2 linked regions of the Skermanella rosea genome follow. The main gene of each other region encodes a partner of the protein of the gene in region 2 in a complex. Links are inferred from orthologs where the notes say so. Each region holds a gene or a part of one and is shown on either strand. Other genes may lie near its edges.

What was found. The genes of interacting proteins can lie anywhere in the genome.
Region 1: the proteins of JL101_RS06705 (region 2) and dnaN are in contact, whole or in part, in a solved structure (PDB 1OK7), measured with the Escherichia coli proteins. The link is inferred for Skermanella rosea from one-to-one orthologs.

The regions. Positions count from the first base shown.
Region 1 is NZ_CP086111.1:851-3,995, reverse strand. The notes cover bases 312-3,102. They hold dnaN (DNA polymerase III subunit beta), read right to left. Parts: upstream 2,377-3,102; coding sequence 1,246-2,376; downstream 312-1,245. Other genes in these bases: dnaA (chromosomal replication initiator protein DnaA), read right to left, coding at 2,568-3,102; recF (DNA replication/repair protein RecF), read right to left, coding at 312-1,162. Also shown: more of recF, read right to left, coding at 1-311; more of dnaA, read right to left, coding at 3,103-3,145. UniProt on the Escherichia coli protein: Confers DNA tethering and processivity to DNA polymerases and other proteins. Acts as a clamp, forming a ring around DNA (a reaction catalyzed by the clamp-loading complex) which diffuses in an ATP-independent manner freely and bidirectionally along dsDNA.
Region 2 is NZ_CP086111.1:1,442,763-1,446,003, reverse strand. What follows is about bases 1-2,887. They hold JL101_RS06705 (DNA polymerase IV), read left to right. Parts: upstream 1-706; coding sequence 707-2,068; downstream 2,069-2,887. Other genes in these bases: JL101_RS06700 (cell envelope integrity EipB family protein), read right to left, coding at 2,079-2,887; JL101_RS06710 (response regulator), read right to left, coding at 1-355. Also shown: more of JL101_RS06700, read right to left, coding at 2,888-2,900; JL101_RS06695 (2-hydroxyacid dehydrogenase), read left to right, coding at 3,047-3,241. UniProt on the Escherichia coli protein: Poorly processive, error-prone DNA polymerase involved in translesion repair and untargeted mutagenesis. Copies undamaged DNA at stalled replication forks, which arise in vivo from mismatched or misaligned primer ends.

The sequences.
Region 1 (3,145 bases), 1.4 Mb from region 2 along the record:
CGTCCTCCACGCGGAAGAAGCTGGCCCGGTCGCCCAGCTCGGCGAAGATGCCGGCGTCGGTGCCGGTCAGCCAGGCCTGGGCGCCGAGATCCAGGATCTCGCCGAACAGGGCGCTGCGCCGGTCGGCGTCCAGGTGGGCCGCCACCTCGTCCAGCAGCATCAGGGGCGGCTGGCCGCGCTCGGCCGCCATCAGCCGGGCGTTGGCCAGGACGATGGCGATCAGCAGGGCCTTCTGCTCGCCGGTCGAGCAGAACTCGGCCGGCATGTCCTTGCCGCGGTGGCGGACCGCGAGGTCGCTGCGGTGGGGACCCGCGGTACCCTCGCCGGAGCCGTCGTGGCGGCGGGACTCGGAAAGCCGGCGGCGCAGCGCATCCTCGGCCGCCAGGGCCGGCTGGTCGGCCAACCAGTCCTCCACCGTGCCGGAAACCGCGAGGTCGGCCCGCGGGAACGGGCCGGTCGCCTGCTCGCACGCCTGCTGGAGCCGCGCCACCATGTCGCGCCGGGCGGCGGCGACCGCGACGCCGGAGGTCGCCATCTCGTCCTCCAGCGCGGACAGCCAGGACTCGTCGCCGCGCCCGTCGCGCAGCAGCCGGCCCCGTTCGCGCAGCGCGTGCTCGTAGCGGCTGAGCCGTCCGGCATGGGCCGGGTCGAAGCCGAACACCAGCCGGTCCAGGAAGCGGCGCCGGCCGCTCGATCCCTCGACGAACAGCCGGTCCATCTGGGGCGTCAGCCAGGTCAGCGCCACATGCTCGGCCAGGGCCACCTGGCCGCGCACGGGGTGGCCGTCGATCCGGACGAGGCGGCGCTCCGGCTGCCCGTCGGCGGTGCCGTCGCGGCCGGTGCCGATGTCGACCGGGCCGAACGGGGTCGCGACCCGCGCCGCGACCGCCCAGCCGCTGCCTTCCGGCGCGCCGATCCGCTCCACGTCGGCCAGGCGGGCGCGGCGCAGGCCGCGGCCGGGCGACAGGAAGCTGACGGCTTCCAAAAGGTTGGTCTTGCCGGCGCCGTTCGGCCCCGTCAGCACGACGGGACGCGCGTCCGCGTCGAGACGCGCGCCGTCGTAGCAGCGGAACTGCGTCAGGGTCAGGCGGGTGACCGCCAGCCGGGGGGCTGGCGCATCGCGCAGGGCTATCGGGGCTGGCGGCATCGCAACTGGCGGCATCGGAACTCCGGCCATACCCGCGGCGGCGCCCGGACCCCTGCCCGGCCACGCCGCGAGGGCCGCGCTTCCCGCACGGCCGCGCGTCAAACGCGCATCGGCATCAGAACATACAGGGCCGAACTGTCGGCCACATCCCGGACGATCGTGGGCGACGCGGCGTCGGCCATGGTGAACCGGGCGCCGTCACCCTCGATCTGCTGAGTGATGTCCAATAGATAGCGAGAGTTGAAACCGATTTCGAGGGGGGAGCTGTCATAACTGACCTCCAGCTCCTCGGTGGCGCTGCCGGCCTCGGGGCTGGTCGCCGACAGGGTCAGGTTGCCCCGGTCGATGCTCAGCTTGACCGCCCGGCTCTTCTCGGTCGAGATGGTCGCGACCCGGTCCACCGCGCTGGCGAAGACCCGGCTGTCCACCTCCAGCACCTTGTCGTTGCCGGTCGGGATCACCCGCTCGTAGTCGGGGAAAGTGCCGTCGATCAGCTTGGACGTGACGGTCACGGCGTCGAAGCCGAAGCGGACCTTGGTCTCGGACAGGCTGACCTCGATCCGGTCGGCCGCCTCGTCGATCAGCTTGCGGATCTCCAGCACGGTCTTGCGCGGCACGATCACGCCGGGAATGCCGGCCGCCCCGTCGGGCAGCGGGATCTCGACCCGGGCCAGCCGGTGGCCGTCGGTCGCGACCGCGCGCAGCACCGGCATCTCCGCCTCGCCGGCGCGCGACTTGGTGGCGTGCAGGTAGATGCCGTTGAGATAGTAGCGGGTCTCCTCCGTGGAGATCGCGAAGCGGGTGCGGTCCACCAGGTTCCGCAGGTCCGACGCGGCGAGGCTGAAGCGGTGCGCCATGTCGCCGCCGGACATCTGGGGGAAGTCCTCGACCGGCAGGCAGCCCAGCTTGAAGTTGGAGCGGCCCGACCGAAGCGTCAGCAGCCCGTTGTCGCCGGAGCTGTCCAGTTCCACCTGGCTGCCGTCGGGCAGCTTGCGGACGATGTCGTACAGGGTGTGGGCCGGCGCCGTGGTCGCTCCCGGCTGGGCGATGTCGGCGGGAACGGACTCGACGATCTCCAGGTCCATGTCGGTCGCGGTCAGCGCAAGCTCGCCGTTCTCGGCCTTCAGCATGACGTTGGACAGGATGGGGATCGTGTTCCGGCGTTCCACCACGCTTTGAACATGCCCGAGGGAGCGGAGGAGGGCGGCGCGTTCGATCGTGATTTTCATGCTGATCCGCTGGTCTCGAGGGGCTTTAGCCGGTTCCGACAGGTGTGTCCGCTGCCGCGCGCACCCCGTCGGATGCCGCGAAGCGGGCGGCGACTATAGCACACGCGGGCGAAAAGCTAACGGATTCCGAACGCGATCCGCCGGCCGGAAGCGGCGTTCCCGGGCGGCGGCCGGAGCGGCGGCGGGGCCGCTCAGCCCTCCAGCATGCGGCGCAGCAGCTCGACGTCCTCGGCGAAGCTCTGGTCGGACGTCCTCAGCTCCTCCACCTTGCGGACGGCGTGCATCACGGTGGTGTGGTCGCGGCCGCCGAACTTGCGGCCGATCTCCGGCAGGGAGCGGGCGGTGAGCTGCTTGGCCAGGTACATGGCGACCTGCCGGGGCCGGGCGACGGCGCGGGCGCGCCGGGCGGAATGCATGTCGGCGAGGCGGATGTTGTAGTGCTCCGCCACCTTCTTCTGGATCTCGTCGATGGTCACGCGGCGGTCGTTGGCCCGGAGCAGGTCGTGCAACACCTCCTGGGTCGATTCCAGCGTGATCGCCCGGCCGACCAGCTCGGCATGGGCGACGATGCGGTTCAGGGCGCCTTCCAGCTCGCGGACGTTGGAGGTGATCTTGTGGGCCAGGAACTCCAGGACCTTGGAGTTGATCTGGACGTTCATCGACTCGGCCTTGGCCTGGAGGATGCCGAGCCGGAGCTCGTAGGTGGTCGGGTGTATGTCCGCGACCAGCCCCCAGCCCAGGCGGGAGCGCAGCCGCTCCTCCATCCCCT
Region 2 (3,241 bases):
TGTAGTCCTCGCAACCTCCTTCGCGAATTTTCTCCTCATCGCCTTTCATGGCGAACGCGGTGACCGCGATGATGGGAATCGCCTTGAGGTCATCGTCTTCCTTGATCCATTTGGTTACTTCCAGCCCGGACACCTCCGGGAGCTGGATGTCCATCAGGATCAGGTCGGGCCGGTGGAGACGCGCCAGCTTCAGCGCTTCCATCCCGTCCTTGGTCTGCAATGTCGCATAGCCGTGGGCCTCGAGCAGGTCATGAAACAGCTTCATGTTCAGTTCGTTGTCTTCCACGATCAGCACCCGCTTGGCACCCTCGGGGTCGGCGGACTTGACATCGTCCCAAGCTTGATCGGCAGACATTATAACTCTCCATGACCTCTTACAACCGGCACCGCCGCGGCTCACGGCCGGTAGCGCCGGGCGTGCCGGTGGCCGCACACCTCATCCACTTCTAGAAGGCGAAGGTTAAGGTGTGGTTACCGCGCTGTTGTTGCAGGGATGTTCGATGCACGAAACGCATATTCCGAATGGTAGGCCGAGCGAACTATACGGACAGCAGCGGCACGGGCGTGGCATGATCCCGGCACTGCAACCCGCGCCAACCTTACACGGCAACCCGGCACGCGTCCATGTACTGTGACTTCGGCGCGGCGGCGCCCCGGACGGGATCACGCCGGACGGGATCACGAAGGACCGGTTCGAGACCATGCGATGGAATCCGACGCGATGGGCGCTGAACGCCTGATTCGATCGGGGCCGGCCGTTCCCGGCCTGTGCCGCGACTGCGGCGGGGAGGCGCCGCCGGGAGCGGCGAGATGCCCTGCCTGCGGCTCGCGGCGGCTTACCCGCCATGCCGAACTGCACGCCCTGTCGATCGCCCATATCGACTGCGACGCCTTCTATGCCAGCGTCGAGAAGCGGGACGATCCGAAGCTGGCGGACCTGCCGGTGATCGTCGGCGGCGGCCAGCGCGGAGTCGTCGCGGCCTGCTGCTACGTGGCCAGGCTCTACGGGGTACGGTCGGCGATGCCGATGTTCAAGGCCCTTTCGCTGTGCCCCAACGCGGTGGTGTTGCCGCCCGACATGAGGAAGTACCAGGCGGTCGGGCGCGAGGTCCGGGCCAGGATGCTGGAGCTGACCCCCCTGGTCCAGCCGCTGTCGATCGACGAGGCCTTCCTGGACCTGACCGGCACGGAACGGCTGCACGGCGGCAGCCCGGCGCGGACGCTGATCCGGCTGGTGCGCCGGCTGGAGACGGAGATCGGCATCACCGCCTCCATCGGGCTCAGCTACAACAAGTTCCTGGCCAAGGTGGCGAGCGACCTCGACAAGCCGCGCGGCTTCAAGGCGATCGGACGGGCCGAGGCGCTGGACTTCCTGGCTCCCCAGCCGGTCGGCCTGATCTGGGGCGTCGGGGCCGCCCTGCAGCGCAAGCTGGAGCAGGACGGCATCCGCACCATCGCCGAACTGCGCGAGCGCGACGAGCACCACCTGATGAAGCGCTACGGCGTGATGGGGCGCCGTCTCTTCCGGTTCGCCCGCGGCGAGGACCTGCGCACGGTCGATCCTGACGAGGAGACCAAGAGCATCTCGGCCGAGACCACCTTCAGCCAGGACATCGCCGACCTGGAAGACTTGAGCAACCGGCTGTGGCCCCTGTGCGAGACGGTCGCCCGGCGGCTGAAGGCCCAGGATCTCGCCGGCGGGTCGGTGGTGCTGAAGCTCAAGACCGCCGATTTCCGCCAAGTGACGCGGAGCCGCAAGCTGGGCTCTCCGACCCGGATGGCGGACGCCATCTTCCAGGCGGCCCTGCCCCTGCTGGAGCGCGAGGCGACCGGCACCCGGTACCGCCTGATCGGCATCGGCTGCGCCGACCTGGCCGAGGCCCGGCGCGCCGATCCGCCCGACCTGCTGGACCCCGACCGCATGCGCCGCAACGAGGTGGAGCGGGCGATGGACCAGGTCCGCGACCGGCTGGGCGACACGGCCGTCGTCAAGGGGCGCGGATTCGTTCCGCGCTCCACCCCGCTGCTGCCCGGCCTGCCGATGCCGCCCCGCCGGAGACGGCGCTGAACGGGAAGGATCAGCAGCGCGGCCGGGGGATCGACTCGATCTGCTCCAGCACGGCGGCGACCGTGAAATCGCCGTAGTCGATCAGCATCGATTGGGCGACGCCGTTCTCGAACAGCTTCAGGCTCATCTCGTACTCGGGGGCGGCATCGTCGCTGTCCATGGGGAAGAACGCCATGCGGACCGGCCAGACGGCGCCGTGGAGCAGCTTGGCGTCGAACTTGCCGTCCAGCGCCGGCTCCGTCCGCAGCCCCAGGGCGGCGCTGATCTCGGTCGCCCCGTCGGTATCGGAGCCGTCGAAGACGGTGGTGCCGAACAGCTTGTCGCCGGCCGCCGCATGCTTCAGCAGCTGGATCGTGTGCATGCTGGGGAACAGGGTGCCGCCGGGCAGCTCGATCTCCTGCTCCTCCGGCTTGACGTATCGGGCGACGCCGGGCCGGTCGCCATAGGCCTCGGCGGTGCCGCGCAGCTCCTCGTCCAGCTCGCCGTTGACCAGCTTGCGGACGTTGAAGCGGTAGGACTCGCCGTCCTTCGACTCCCAGGTGGCGTAGTTGGTCGACATGTCGACCTGCTCGCCCTCGGAATACTGGAAGCGCAGCTGGAAGCGCTGCTCGATGGTCCAGCCGTCGCAGGCATCCGCCCATTCGAACATCATCTGGCCGCGGACGTCGGACACGGTGCTGCTGTTGCGCGCCGAGGCCAGCGACATCTTGTAGATCGCCCGGTGCGGGGCGATCTCCACGGCGGCTCGGGCGGGAAACGCCGACGGCACGATGGTCAGCAGGCCGAGCAACGCCGTGAAGGCGACGCGGGCAGCGGGGCGGAAATCTTTCAAGGTGACGACCACAAATTGGTTTACAGCGGTTTACGGCGTGAAGCCCAGGGGTAAGCATAGTAGTTTCGCGCGCGGGAAAAAGCCGAAACATCCTTTTTCGGCATTTCCCCCGGAATTAGCGAGTTCAAGCGCCAGAGGACAGCCCGATGAACGCTCCGAACGGGACCACCCGACCAGTTCTCCTCCTGACCCGCCGGTATCCCGACGCGGTCATGGCCCGTGCCGGCCGCGACTATCGCATCCTGCCCAACGAGGACGACCATCCCTATGGCGTGGAGGAGATGGCGCGCCGGGCGGACGGCGCCGACGCCCTGCTGGTCTGCGCGGTCGATCCGGTCCCG